Regions from separate parts of the Luteibacter sp. P1_D3 genome, predicted to be linked through region 1. Evidence: predicted binding sites of a transcription regulator. Region 1 holds the regulator's gene; each other region holds the start of a gene.
What was found. The regulator FliA, encoded in region 1, starts transcription of late flagellar genes. The targets are predictions, from matches to a motif close to TAAAGTTTNNCNNNCNNNGGCCGATAA.

Region 1 (4,551 bases):
CCGGCATGGCCGGCAACGATCCCAAGCTGCAGCAGCAGTTCGACACGCTGCGCGCGACCTCGAACCTGCGCGTTTGCCTGGTGCTCGCCGCCAATGCGCAGGCCCAGGCCATCGACAACGCGATCCGCTCGTACGCGCCGCTGTCGCCGCAGACCGCCATCCTTACCAAGCTCGACGAGGCACCGCTGATCGGCGGCGCCCTGTCGGCACTCATTCGCCACGCCATGCCGCTGGACTACACCACCGACGGGCAGCGCGTGCCCGAAGACATCGCCTCCGCCGATGCGCGCAAGCTGGTCTGCCTCGCGGCCCAGTTGCTCAAGCAGCGCAACGAGGAGCCCGACGACGCCATCCTTGCCGATCGTTTCGGCACCGCGGCGCCCGCGCTCGCCTGATCGGGAACCCGCATAACGTGACTACCGCCACCGCACACTCTTTCACGGCAGTGAACTCCTTCATGACCACACACGTCGATAGCACCCAGGCCGCCGGCCTCAACTGGCTTGACGACCGTCGCCCCACACGCAGCATCGCGATCGCGGGCGGCAAGGGCGGCGTCGGCAAGACCACCGTGGCGGTCAACCTCGGTATGGCCCTGGCCATGGGCGGACGCGACGTMGTCCTGCTCGATGCCGATCTGGCCATGGCCAATATCGACGTGCTGCTCGGGCTGCAGCCGACCCGTCATCTCGGACACATGCTCGAGGGCGAGTGCCGCATCGAGGATCTGATCCTCCAGGCGCCGCATGGCCTGAAGGTGATTCCGGCCACCTCCGGCGCCCGTCGCATGGCGCAGCTGCCGAACATCGAGCACGCCGCCGTCATCCGCGCGTTCGACGAATACCCGATCGCTCCCGAATACCTGATCGTCGACACCGCCGCCGGCATTTCGGACAGCGTGTCCATGTTCGCCGCCGCTTCGGACGAAGTCGTGGTGGTGGTCTGCGACGAGCCGGCCTCGCTGACCGATGCCTACGCCCTGATCAAGGTCATGAGCCGCGAGTTCGGCGTGAACCGCTTCCGCATCGTGGCCAACATGGTCCGCCACGCCCAGGAAGGCCGCCAGTTGTTCGAGAAACTGTCCCGGGTGACCAACCGGTTCCTGGATGTTTCCTTGGATTTCATGGGGATGGTCCCGCACGACGAGTACCTGCGCCAGGCGATTCGCCGCCAATCGGCGGTGGTCGATGTCTGGCCGAGCAGCCGATCCGCCGTCGGATTCAAGAATCTGGCCAGGTCGGTCGATACATGGGGTGAACCCGAACCCCGTGCTCAGGGTCGCATCGGCTTTTTCGCCGAGCGGTCCCACCTGGGAGGAGGGTTGCCACTGTGAGCGTTGCGACGGAATACCTTGAAGTCACGCGAATCCCGGCGGATCAATTGGTACGAACCCACGCGCCGCTGGTGCGCCGGATCGCCTATCACCTGATGGGCCGGCTGCCGCCGAGCGTGGATGCAAACGACCTCATGCAGGCCGGAATGATCGGACTGCTGGAGGCCGCAAGAAATTACTCGCCGACTCGCGCGGCCAGTTTCGAGACCTATGCGGGTATCCGCATACGGGGCGCGATGCTGGACGAACTGCGCAAGACGGACTGGACCCCCCGCTCCGTGCACCGGAAGTTGCGCGAGGTGGCTGAAGTAACGAGGCAGATCGAGAACGAAACGGGTGGTGATGCCGAAGACGCCGAAGTGATGAAGCGGCTGGGCATCGACGCCATGGAGTACAACCAGATTCTGGCCGACGCGGCGAGCGCGCGGTTGCTCAGTCTTACGGCGCCCGAAGGCGACGAAGGCGCGGCAATCGATGTCGCGGACCCGGATGCCGCGGGTCCGGAAGGGCTCTTCGAACAGGACGGCTTGCGCGATGCGCTGGCCCAATCCATCGACGGCCTGCCCGAACGCGAGAAGCTGGTGATGTCGCTGTACTACGATGAAGAGCTCAACCTGAAGGAAATCGGTGCGGTGCTGGGTGTGAGTGAATCGCGGGTGTGCCAGATCCATGGCCAGGCCCTGATCCGCCTCCGCGCACGCATGACGGGTTGGAAAGACAAGCATTGACGGCATTACGGTGCCGTCGCCGGTAAGAACGCGCAGTCAGGCGGAGACGAGTTTTGGACAAGAACATGAAAATCCTCGTGGTGGACGATTTCTCCACCATGCGGCGCATCGTCAGGAATCTCCTGGTCGAGCTGGGATTCACGAACACCCTCATCCAGGAGGCTGAAGACGGCAACGCGGCGCTCACGATGCTGCGCGCCCAGCCCTTCGACCTGGTGGTGACCGACTGGAACATGCCCAACATGACGGGCATCGACCTGCTCCGCGCGATCCGCGCGGACGCCGCGCTGAAGTCGATGCCGGTGCTGATGGTCACGGCCGAGAACAATCGCGACCAGATCATCGCTGCCGCGCAGAGTGGCGTGAACGGCTACGTGGTCAAGCCGTTCACGGCGGTCACGCTGAAGGAAAAGCTCGACAAGATCTTCGAACGACTCGCCGCGGCTGCGGGCTAAGGGAATAACGATGAACACCATGCTTACCGCCGGCCACGAGGTCGTTCCCGAGCTGCGCGAGTTGCTCGATGCCGATGACAGCGTCGCCTTCGAACAGGCGCTCGACCGCCTGTTGCGCAGCCGTGAACAGCACCTGTTCCTGGCCCTGGGCCACCTCGCGCGCGATCTTCATGAGTCGGTCCGCCGCCTCGCCTCCGATATCTCCAGCGATGGTGTGCCGGGCAACATGAGCGACGCGCGCAAGCACCTGCGCGACGTGCTCGAGATGAGCTCGCAGGCCGCCCACCGCACCCTCGATTTCAGCGACAAGCTGCGCCCGCAAGCGCAGGCGCTGGCCAAGCAGGCCGACGAAGTGCTGGTGCTCGACCAGGCCGATCCCGCCTTCGCAACGAGCGCGACGGCCCTGGCCGTGCGCGTCGGCGATTTCGCGCAGAGCTGCGACATCGGCCTGGGCGAGATGGTCGAAGCCCAGTCCTGGCAGGATCTCTCCGGCCAGCGCGTGGCGCAGGTCGAATCGTTCATGGCCAAGGTGGAGTCGTCGCTGGTCGAGCTGGTGCGTCTCACCGGTTCGCTCGCGGGCGGCGCTCACGCACCGGCCGCGGACAAGGTCAGCCAGGACGAAGTGGATCGACTGCTCAGCGAATTCGGGTTCTGAGCGCCGTATGAGCGTGGAGCTGGACAACGAGCTGCTCAATGTCTTCCTGATCGAAGCACGCGAACTGCTCGAGAGCCTGGGCGAACAGCTCGTGGACCTCGAAGCATCGCCGGGAGACGCCGAGCTGCTGAACGCGGTCTTCCGCGCGTTCCATACCGTGAAGGGCGGTGCGGGCTTCCTTGGCCTCAACGCCATGGTGGAGCTGTGCCACCGCGCCGAGGACCTCCTCAACGAGGCCCGTAATGGCGCGGTGGTGTTGAACCCCGGCTTCATGGATGCGTTGCTCGAGTCGCTGGACCTCCTCAACGACATGATGCGTGCGGCCGACGCGGGCGTCCCCGCCGAGCCCGCGCCCCGCTCCGTGCTCGATCGCCTGCTGATCCCGGGCCGCGCCGGCTCCGCGCCACCGGTGGCGCTGTCACCGGTGATGTCGACGCCTGCGTCGACCGGCGCTCCCGCCGTGTCGTCGCAGCGTCCCTACGATCCCATCGAAGACGAATTCGAAGCCATGCTCGACGCCGCGCGCAACGATCGCGCACCGGCCTCGACGGCGTCCGGCACGATCAACGACGACGAATTCGAAGCACTACTGGATTCGCTCTACGGCACCGGCGCCCCCGGCGCCGATGCGGGAGCCCCTGCAGGGGCGGCGGCCACTGTAGGAGCCGCTTCAGGGGCGATCCCAGTCGCCGCAACGCCGGTGGCACCCGCCGCCGACCCCAACGCCATCAGCGACGATGAATTCGAAGCCCTGCTAGACAGCCTCCACGGCACCGCCGCCCCCGGCACGCTCACGCCGCCGCCCGTCGCCGCCGCCGCTGTTGTAGGAGCCGATTCATCGGCGATCCCCGTCGCCGCAACGCCACCAGCAAAACAGGCTCCGACCGCAAAGCCCGCAGCCACCACCGAAAAACGCAGCTCTTCAACCGCCGACACCACCGTCCGCGTCGACACCTTCCGCCTCGACAGCCTCGTCGATGCCGCAGGCGAGCTGGTACTCGTCCGCAACCGCCTGACCAATCTCGCGCCGCGCGGCACGAACGACCCGATGGAACGCGCCATCGGCGAACTCGAGCGCGTCGCCGAGGACCTGCAGAACGCTGTCCTGCGCATGCGCATGCAGCCGGTGGGCAAGCTGTTCTCACGCTTCCCCCGCATCATCCGCGACCTCGCGCGCCAACTCGGCAAGGACATCGAGCTGGTCACCGACGGCGAAGACACCGATATCGACCGTACCGTGGTCGAGGCGCTGGCCGATCCCCTGGTCCATCTGCTGCGTAACGCGGTCGACCACGGTATCGAGATGCCCAACGTGCGCGAGCAGGCCGGCAAGTCGCGCTCCGGCACGGTTCGCCTTGCTGCCGGCCAGTTCGGCGACCG
Region 2 (4,551 bases), on a different contig from region 1:
ACGCCCGAGGTATTCGCGAGGTACGGCAAACCCGTCACGCCCGAGGACCTGCGTGGCCTGCCGTGCATCTGACAACGCTTTCCCAGCGGCGCGATGTACCACTGGGATTTCGAACGCGGCGGCATCGAGCTGGAGATCCACGTGGACGGCCCGCTGATCCTGCGCGAGATGAGCCTTTGTGCGCAGGCGGCGCTGGATGGCGCCGGCCTCGCTTTCGTGTTCGAGAAAGCCGTGGAAGACGATATCGCGGCGGGACGTCTGGTGCGCGTTCTCGAAGACTGGTGTCAGTATCACCCGGGGTTGTTTCTCTATTACCCGGGGCGGCGACAGTTGCCTGCGGTGCTCAAGGCGTTCGTGGACTTTGTGCGGGCGTCTCCGGGCTGACGAGAGCATCGCCGATGAATCGGCTCCTACCGAGCACGGCACGCCCTTTAAAACCAAGGACTTGCCACCATGTCGGGAGCTTGAGGCAAGCCACCGGGAGGTGATCCATGGCAACCGGATGGGCGGGCGATACCGCCGTGCAGGACCAGATCGACGCGACCATCGACGACGCGGTGAAGCGGGCACGCAGCCACCTGCCCAAGGGGCCGAGCCTCGAGCGCTGCGAGGCGTGCGACAAGCCGATTCCCGAAGCACGCCGCAACGCCGTGCCTGGCGTGCGCCTGTGCGTGCCCTGCCAGGAAGAGGCCGATCGCGAGGAAGCCAGCTTCAGCGGATACAACCGCCGTGGCAGCAAGGACAGCCAGCTCCGTTGAAGGGACTAAACTACGCAGCTCCCCACCCCTGCACGGACCCCACGCGATGCTCGAACACCTGATCCTCGCCCGCCACGGCGAGACGGAATGGAACATCGCGGGCCGCGCGCAGGGCCGTGCCGATAGCCCGCTCACGGCGGCCGGCATCGAGCAGGCACGCGCCCTCGGCCGCACGCTCGCCGCACGCGGCGTCGAGCATGTCGTCTCATCGACGCTCGGTCGCGCCATGCACACCGCCCAGGTGGTCGCGGAGATCATCGGCTGCGCAGTGAGTGTCGACGAACGCTTCGTCGAAAGGGCCTTCGGCGAACTGGAAGGACGCTTCGTTGCCGAGGCCCTCGTCGAGGATCCCCAATGGGCCGCGGTCGTTCGTGGTCACGATCCGCTCGCCGCGGCCGGCGGCAGCGAATCCTTGCACGAGGTCGCACAGCGCGCTCTTCCCGCGCTCGAGGCCGTTTGCGCGCTGCCGTACCGAAGCGTCGCCGTCATCACCCATGGCCATTGCCTCACGGCCCTGCTTGGCGCCCTGCGCGACGGCGGCGACTACGCCAGCTATCGCCACGGCAACTGCGCGTACACGCCGCTCATGGTGGCCGGTGGCGCCTATGTGGTCGACCGCTGGAACCTCGACAGTCAGGTGCTCGTCGAAGCCTGATCCTGCCGTCCCGGGATTGTCCTGTCTCGTGCATCGATTCATCCGCGATCTGGCGGATAGTCTTGTCGCGCCTTCGGCCCTAGCTTTCCTCGTGACCCGCCGCGTTTCGTGGCGAACTCCATGAGGCAGCGCATGAACACCACCTGGTTTATCACTGGCACGTCCTCCGGCTTCGGCCGTCTCCTGACCGAGAAGCTGCTCGCTCGCGGTGATCGCGTCGCGGCCACGCTGCGCCAACCCGGCGCCCTCGACGATCTCAAGGCGACCCACGGCGATCGCCTGTGGATCACGACGATGGACCTGACCGATACGGCATCCATCCGGCGCAGCGTCGATGCCGCGTTCGCCGCCCTGGGGCGCATCGATGTCGTCGTCAACAACGCCGGCTACGGCCTGTTCGGCACGGCGGAAGAGGTCACCGACGAGCAGATCCGTCACCTGCTCAAGACCAACCTGATCGGTTCTATCCAGGTCATTCGCGCCGCCATCCCGAAGTTGCGCGACCAAGGTGGCGGTCGCATCGTGCAGGTATCCTCGGAAGGCGGCCAGATCGCCTATCCCAACTTCAGCCTCTATCACGCGTCGAAGTGGGGTATCGAGGGCTTCGTCGAATCCGTGCTGCAGGAAGTGACGTCCTTCGGCATCGAGTTCCTCATCGTCGAGCCGGGCCCGTCGAAAACGGACTTCGGCAAGGGTCTTGTCCGCCCCGAACCCATGGCGATCTACGACGACACGCCGGCCGGGGAACTGCGTCGCGGCATCGACTCCGGCGCGTTCACGCTGCGCGGCAATCCGGCGAAGATGGTCGACTCGATGATCGAAACGATCGACGCGACCGTCATGCCGCGTCGCCTGACTCTGGGCGGCGATGCTTACGCGCATGTCGATGCGGGCCTCAGCGCGCGACTGGATGAGCTCCGCGCGCAACGTGACGTCGCTTACGCCGCCGACGACGACGCGTAACGTTTGGTGTAACAAAACAGAAATAACTGATTGCAAAAGGATTTTCTAAAGTATCGTTGCGCTCGGCCGTTACCCCTCGCAGTTCCCCGGCCCTCCGATGACGATGCCCATGAACACTCCTACCGGCGGTCGCGAACCGTCGTTGATCGAGCAGGCCCTCGCGGGAGACTCGTTGACGGCGGTCTTCCAGCCGGTGATTCGCGTGGATACCGGCGAAGTGGTGGCGCATGAGGGGCTGATTCGTTCGTCCTTGCCGCACTTCAACCTGACGCCGCCCGACTTGCTCGATCTGGCGCGGGCGCGTGGACGTCTTGGCGAATTCGAGCTCGCCGCGGCGCATTGCGTCGCCACCCATTTTGCCGCGCGTGCGCTCACCGGGCGGCTGCTGGTAAATCTCAGTGCGCAGGCGATCATGCAGGACGGCGTGCGTGCCGAGGACGTTCTCGATGCCCTCTCCATTCCCGGCTTCGATCTCGGTCGGGTGACCATCGAAATCACCGAGCGCGACATCGTCGAGAATCCTGCACGGCTGGCGCACTCGCTCGGCTTCCTCCGGGCGAGAGGCATCCGCGTGGCGCTGGACGACTTCGGCAACGGCCACTCGAACTTCGAGATGTGGAACGAAGTGCATCCGGAGATCGTCAAGATCGACCGTTACCTCATCAATGGCCTGGCGCACAGCGCGGAGCGTCTGGCGATCGTGCGCGCGCTGATCTCGGTGGCGGAAACGCTGGGCGCCGAGCTGGTCGGTGAAGGCGTCGAGGAAGAAGCGGACCTGCTCATGCTTCGTGAGCTCGGTATCCCTTACGCCCAGGGCTTCCTGGTCGCGCGGCCCTCCGCGGGCTCGACGATCGAGGCGCCCGCGAATGTCATCGCCGCGTTGTCCGTCACCCAGGTGCCGGTGCCCCCGCGACCACGTGGGCCGGTATCGGCGCGGCCGTTCACGGCGGGCCACATGCTGATCGACGCACCCTGCGTTTCGCCGACGCAATCGAATGAAGACGTGGTGGACCTGTTCGCCGGCCAGCCGCGTTTGCACGCGATCGCCGTCGTCGAGCAGGGCCTGCCCATCGGTATCGTCAATCGACGCACGTTCACCGAGCGAATGGCGCAGCCCTTCGCACGCGAGCTGTTCGGACGGAAGCCGTGTACCAGTTTCATGCATCCCGAACCACTGCTCTGCGACGAAGAGATGTCGCTGCAAAGCATGGCCGATATCCTGCGCGGCGAAGACCAACGCTACCTCAGTGACGGCTTCATCATCACCTCGCATGGTCGTTACCTCGGGCTCGGCACGGGCGAAGCACTGGTGCGCCGGGTGACCGAGATTCGGGTGGAAGCGGCACGCTATGCCAATCCGCTCACCTTCCTTCCGGGCAACCTGCCTGTCACCGAACACATCGTGCGCTTGCTGCAGACCGGTCGTCCGTTTGCCGCGGCGTACTTCGACCTCGACAACTTCAAGCCCTTCAACGACCAGTACGGCTACTTCCGCGGTGATGAAATGATCCGCCTGCTGGCCAGCACGCTTACCGGGGATCTGCGTCAGGACGCCGACTTCGTCGGTCATATCGGGGGCGACGACTTTCTCGTCATCTTCCAGGGCGACGACTGGGCTGCGCGCTGCGAAGGCATGCGGCTGCGTTTCAACGCGATGAGCGGGAACCTGTTCGACGAGATCGACCGTGCCCGCGGTGGCATCGACAGCGAGGATCGCCACGGGCACCAGCGCTTCTTCCCCATCACCACGGTGGCCGTCGGCGTGGCGTGCTTCGTCGATGCCTACCCGGTCGATCCGGAGACCGTGGCGAGCCTAGCCGCGTCGGCCAAGCGCGTGGCCAAGAACACAGGCAGCGGCCTGCATACGGTGACTTACGAAGCGCAACATCCGGCTGTCGTGTAACGATAAATTCAAGCCACTGAAATAAAAGCATAATCCGCAAAAAATAACGCTAAAGTTGCCGAATATGCGGCCGACAGGGAGGCATCCCCGCCCCCTGAGTACGTCATGCGATTTCCCCGAATCGAGTTGCCCGTGCTGACCCTGCGCGTTCGTTTACTGCTGCGCATGGGTGCCACTATCTTTCTTCTCCTCGCCCTCTGGATCGTCGGCGGCCTGCAACTACGCACCGCCGACCAGCGGCTGCAATCCGTGGTCGACGAAACCCTGGCCCC
Region 3 (4,551 bases), on a different contig from region 1:
GACGGTACGGCGGTGGCCCAGGTGGATACGGCGGCCCTGCAGCTGCTCGCGGCGTTTTCCCGCGATGCGCGTGCGGCCGGGCTTTCCGTGACCTGGACCGGTGCCAGCGACAGCCTGCAGCGCGGCGTGGCCGTGCTCGGCCTCAACTCATTGATTGAACTGCCGGCTCGCGCCGGCGTGAACTGAAGGTGCTCCGATGGCTAAGATTCTTGCGGTAGACGACTCGGCTTCCATGCGCAGCATGGTGGCTTTCACCCTTCGCGGTGCCGGTCACGATGTCGAGGAGGCCGATAACGGCCAGGCGGCACTCGATTCGGCAGCTGTCCACAAGTTCGACCTGATCCTGGCTGACGTGAACATGCCGGTGATGGACGGCATCACGATGGTTCGCGAGATCCGCACCCGTGCGGACTACCGCGGTATCCCCATTCTGATGCTCACCACCGAATCGAACCCGGAAAAGAAGATGGAAGGCAAGGCGGCCGGCGCGACCGGCTGGCTGGTCAAGCCGTTCGATCCGGACCAGCTCCTGGCGACGGTCAACCGCGTCCTCGGCTGATCCCAGCCGCGTCTGTTTCCACTTTAGTGTTCCGGTAATTCCAGGGTCTCCCCATGTCCAAAGTCGATCTGGCGCAATTCCACAAGGCGTTTTACGAGGAGAGCCTCGATGGTCTCGACGCCATGGAGCAGGCCCTGCTCGCCCTGGACGAGGGCGCCGAGGATCCGGAACTGATCAACGTGGTGTTCCGCGCCGCCCATTCGATCAAGGGCGGCGCGGCCACCTTCGGTTTCACCGATGTCGCTGCCTTCACCCACGTCGCCGAAAACCTGATGGACGAGGTCCGCAGCGGCCGCCGTCCGATGGAAAAGGCCGTAGTAGAACTGCTGCTGCGTTCGGGTGACACCGTGCGCGACATGCTTTCCCTGTCGATGACCGGCCAGCCGGCCGCCACGGCGGAAAGCCAGGCCCTCCTGGCCGAGCTGTCGGCGATGGTCTCGGGCAACGCGGTCGCTCCGGTAGCTGTCGCGAAGGCTGCCGCTCCGGTCGAAGCGATCGAAGGCTGGGACATCGCCTTCCGTCCCTTCGACTACCTGCTGAAGTCCGGTAACGATCCGGCCCGCATGTTCCGCGAACTCGAGGCCCTCGGTCCGCTCGCGGTCACCTGCGATGCCAGCAAACTTCCCGCGCTGGCCGATATGGACGCCGAGTCGTCCTACCTCGGTTGGACGCTCCGCCTCGATGCCGGCGCCAAGCGCGCCGCCGTCGAAGGCGTGTTCGACTGGGTCGATGGCGACTGCGACCTGACCGTGACGCCGCGCATCGCCGCGCCCGCCCCGGTGGCCGAGGTTGTGGCCGCTGCACCGGCGGCTGCTGCCGCGTCGCGCGCCGTGCGCGATCCCGCTGCCAATAGCGAGTCGAGCTCGGTCCGCGTCGGCATCGAAAAGATCGACACTCTGATCAACCTCGTCGGCGAGCTGGTCATCACCCAGTCGATGCTCAGCCAGTTCAACGACGGCGTGGACGCGTCGCAGCTGGAAATGCTGCGCCACGGCCTGGCCCAGCTCGGACGCCACACGCGCGAGCTGCAGGAAAGCGTCATGAGCATCCGCATGCTGCCGATCAGCACGGTGTTCAATCGCTTCCCACGCCTGGTCCGCGACCTGGCACAGAAGCTCGACAAGAAGGTCGTGCTCGACATGCGCGGCGAGACCACCGAGCTGGACAAGACCGTGCTCGAGAAGATCGGCGATCCGCTGGTCCATCTGGTCCGCAACGCCATCGATCATGGTCTGGAAATGCCGGACAAGCGCCTCGCCGCAGGCAAGGGCGACACCGGCACGCTTCGCCTGGAAGCCTTCCATCGTGGTGGCAGCATCGTCGTCGAAGTCGCCGACAATGGCGCGGGCCTCAATCGCGACGCGATCGTGGCCAAGGCCATCCAGCGCGGCATCATCGCCACGGGCGAGGGTATGTCCGACGAGGCCGTGGCCGATCTCATCTTCGAAGCGGGCTTCTCCACCGCCGCCGCGACCACCGACCTTTCCGGCCGTGGCGTGGGCATGGACGTGGTCCGTCGCAACGTCATGGACCTGGGCGGCACGGTCGCCATCCGAAGCGTGCAGGGCAATGGCACCACCTTCACCATCACCTTGCCGCTGACGCTGGCGATCATCGACGGCCTTACCGCCGCGGTGGGTGAGGAAATCTACATCGTGCCGCTCGTGTCCATCATCGAGTCGGTGCAGGTCAAGCCGGACACCGTCCGCAGCGTGGCCGGCGGTGGCGAGCTGTTCCGCTTCCGCGACAACTGGCTGCCGATCGTGCGCCTGTTCGACGTGTTCGGCTGTGCCGGGCAGCGCCGCGCGGTGGACGAGGGCATCGTCATCGTGGTGGAAGGCGAGGGCACCCGCATCGGCCTGTTCGTCGACGAACTGATCGGCCAGCAGCAGGCGGTCGTGAAGTCGCTCGAAGCCAACTACCGCCGCGTCACGGGCATTTCCGGCGCGACCATCCTGGCCGACGGCTCGGTGGCGCTGATCGCCGACGTGACCGGCCTGGTCCGCATGCAGGCGCGCCGCAAAGCCGCCTGATAGCCGCCCCGGCTCGGGTAGGAGCCGATTCATCGGCGATCCCGCGCCAGCGGGCCAGCCTGCCGCGTCCGCTCAGGCTAGGTAGGAGCCGATTTCATCGGCGACCCCGCGCCAGCGGGCCAGCCCGCCGCAGCACCCATCAGGCTGCAGCGAGCACCCTTCGCCGATGAATCGGCTCCTACCTTAAAAGCGTATTTCGCCCTCAAGAACCCACCGCGACGGCCGATACCCCAAGGGAAGGGGTCCCGAACCGCCGAACCGATCCGCCGTGGGAACGACATGAACCAGCAAGCCAGCTCTGCCTCCGCCGTGCCTGAAGAGGCCGCGCAGTACCTCACCGTGAACCTCGGTAACGAGGAATACGGCGTCGACATCCTCGCCGTCCGCGAGATTCGCGGCTGGACGCCGGTGACCCGCATTCCCCAGGCACCCGGCTACGTCCTCGGCGTGCTCAACCTGCGCGGCGCCATCGTCCCCGTGCTCGATCTACGCCTGCGCTTCGGTCTGGCGCGCGAGGAATACACGGCCACCACCGTCACGGTCATCGTGATGGTCAACGGCCGCCAGTTCGGCGTCGTGGTCGATGCCGTCTCCGACGTGGTCGAGGTCGCCCCGGGCGACGTTCGTCCGGTGCCCGACATGGGCACCACCGTCGATACCGAATATTTGAAGGGACTCACGTCCGTCGCCGAGCGCATGGTTCTGCTGCTCGACGTGGATCGCCTGTTACAGCCGCAGGATGCGCAGATGCTGGAGGCCGCGTTGGCTTCCACGGATGTCAAAGCCGTCGCCTGATACCCGGTTAGTCCTTGCCGCACTTTGCCGATTGGAACCGTGATGAAGAAGTTCAAGTTCAAAGTCCCCGCCCTGACCGTTCGTGGCCGCCTCTACGGCGTGCTCGGCCTGCTCACGCTCATGCTCCTGGGCGGCGCCGCTGTCGGCCTGGGTGCGATGCACTTCCAGAACGAAGGCATGCGCCAGATCTATGAGGAGGAGCTTGCTCCGACCGAGATGCTGAGCCGCGTGAACACCGATTCGCTGATGTCCTTCGTCGTGCTGGGCGAGGCCGCTACCAAGGTCAGCAACAAGGACCAGGTCAAGCAGAAGGTCGCCGAATTCCAGAAGTACCAGGACGAGATGGTCAAGCTGAAGGCCGACTTCGTGAAGCTGCCGATGTCCGCCGACGTCAAGAAGCTCTACGACAAGTGGCAGTCCACCAACACCGATTACGAGCAGGCCAAGGCCGACATGATCGACGCCCTGAACCAGGGCGACGAAGGTTCCAGCGACGTGCTTGAACTGCAGGTCCGCCCGCTCCTGATGGATCGCCAGACCCAGCTCGGCAAGCTGATCGAAGCCAAGCGCGATGAAGCGGCCGCGATCTACGAGAAGGAATCGGCCCAGTACAAGACCGTCCGCGCGCTCAGCATCGGTTCGCTGGCCGTCGGCCTGTTCATCTGCCTGCTGATCGGCGTCCTCGTCGTCCGCTCCATCATCCGCACGCTGTCGCACACCGTGTCTGTCGCGCACCAGATCGCCGAGGGCAAGCTCGGCCACGATATCCAGGTCACGCGCTCGGACGAACTCGGCCAGCTGCAGGAAGCGTTCCGCGCCATGGACGAGCGCCTCAGCGCCATCGTCGGCGAAGTACGCCACGGTTCGGGTTCGGTCAGCACGGCGGCGCAGCAGATCTCGCGCGGCAACGACGACCTCTCGCAGCGTACGCAGGAACAGGCGTCCAGCCTGGAAGAGACCGCCTCGTCGATGGAAGAAATGACCTCCACCGTGAAGCAGAATGCTGAGAACGCCAGCCACGCCAACCAGCTGGCCCGCGGTGCCCGCGAGCAGGCCGAGCGCGGTGGCGAAGTCGTCGCGCAGACGGTCGTCGCCATGCGCGAGATCAACAGCTCCAGCAAGAAGATTTCCGACATCGTCAGCCTGATCGACGAGATCGCGTTC

Region 2: a site for FliA is predicted at 2,423-2,449, ahead of AC1DYM_RS07835 (GGDEF domain-containing protein). Genes of this name have one in related genera too.
Region 3: a site for FliA is predicted at 2,795-2,821, ahead of AC1DYM_RS17920 (chemotaxis protein CheW). Genes of this name have one in related genera too.

What each region holds. Positions count from the first base shown of each region.
Region 1 covers NZ_JBFUAT010000001.1:261,412-265,962, reverse strand. The annotation lists gene flhF (flagellar biosynthesis protein FlhF) at 1-395, shown strand, start outside; gene AC1DYM_RS01220 (MinD/ParA family protein) at 458-1,333, shown strand; gene AC1DYM_RS01215 (RNA polymerase sigma factor FliA) at 1,330-2,061, shown strand; gene cheY (chemotaxis response regulator CheY) at 2,115-2,516, shown strand; gene AC1DYM_RS01205 (protein phosphatase CheZ) at 2,527-3,171, shown strand; gene AC1DYM_RS01200 (chemotaxis protein CheA) at 3,179-4,551, shown strand, end outside.
Region 2 covers NZ_JBFUAT010000008.1:143,860-148,410, forward strand. The annotation lists partial or broken gene AC1DYM_RS07815 (LysR family transcriptional regulator) at 1-384, shown strand, start outside; gene AC1DYM_RS07820 (DksA/TraR family C4-type zinc finger protein) at 492-758, shown strand; gene AC1DYM_RS07825 (histidine phosphatase family protein) at 805-1,413, shown strand; gene AC1DYM_RS07830 (SDR family oxidoreductase) at 1,546-2,376, shown strand; gene AC1DYM_RS07835 (GGDEF domain-containing protein) at 2,486-4,279, shown strand; gene AC1DYM_RS07840 (methyl-accepting chemotaxis protein) at 4,385-4,551, shown strand, end outside.
Region 3 covers NZ_JBFUAT010000031.1:41,400-45,950, reverse strand. The annotation lists gene AC1DYM_RS17935 (STAS domain-containing protein) at 1-186, shown strand, start outside; gene AC1DYM_RS17930 (response regulator) at 197-559, shown strand; gene AC1DYM_RS17925 (chemotaxis protein CheA) at 613-2,592, shown strand; gene AC1DYM_RS17920 (chemotaxis protein CheW) at 2,872-3,387, shown strand; gene AC1DYM_RS17915 (methyl-accepting chemotaxis protein) at 3,430-4,551, shown strand, end outside.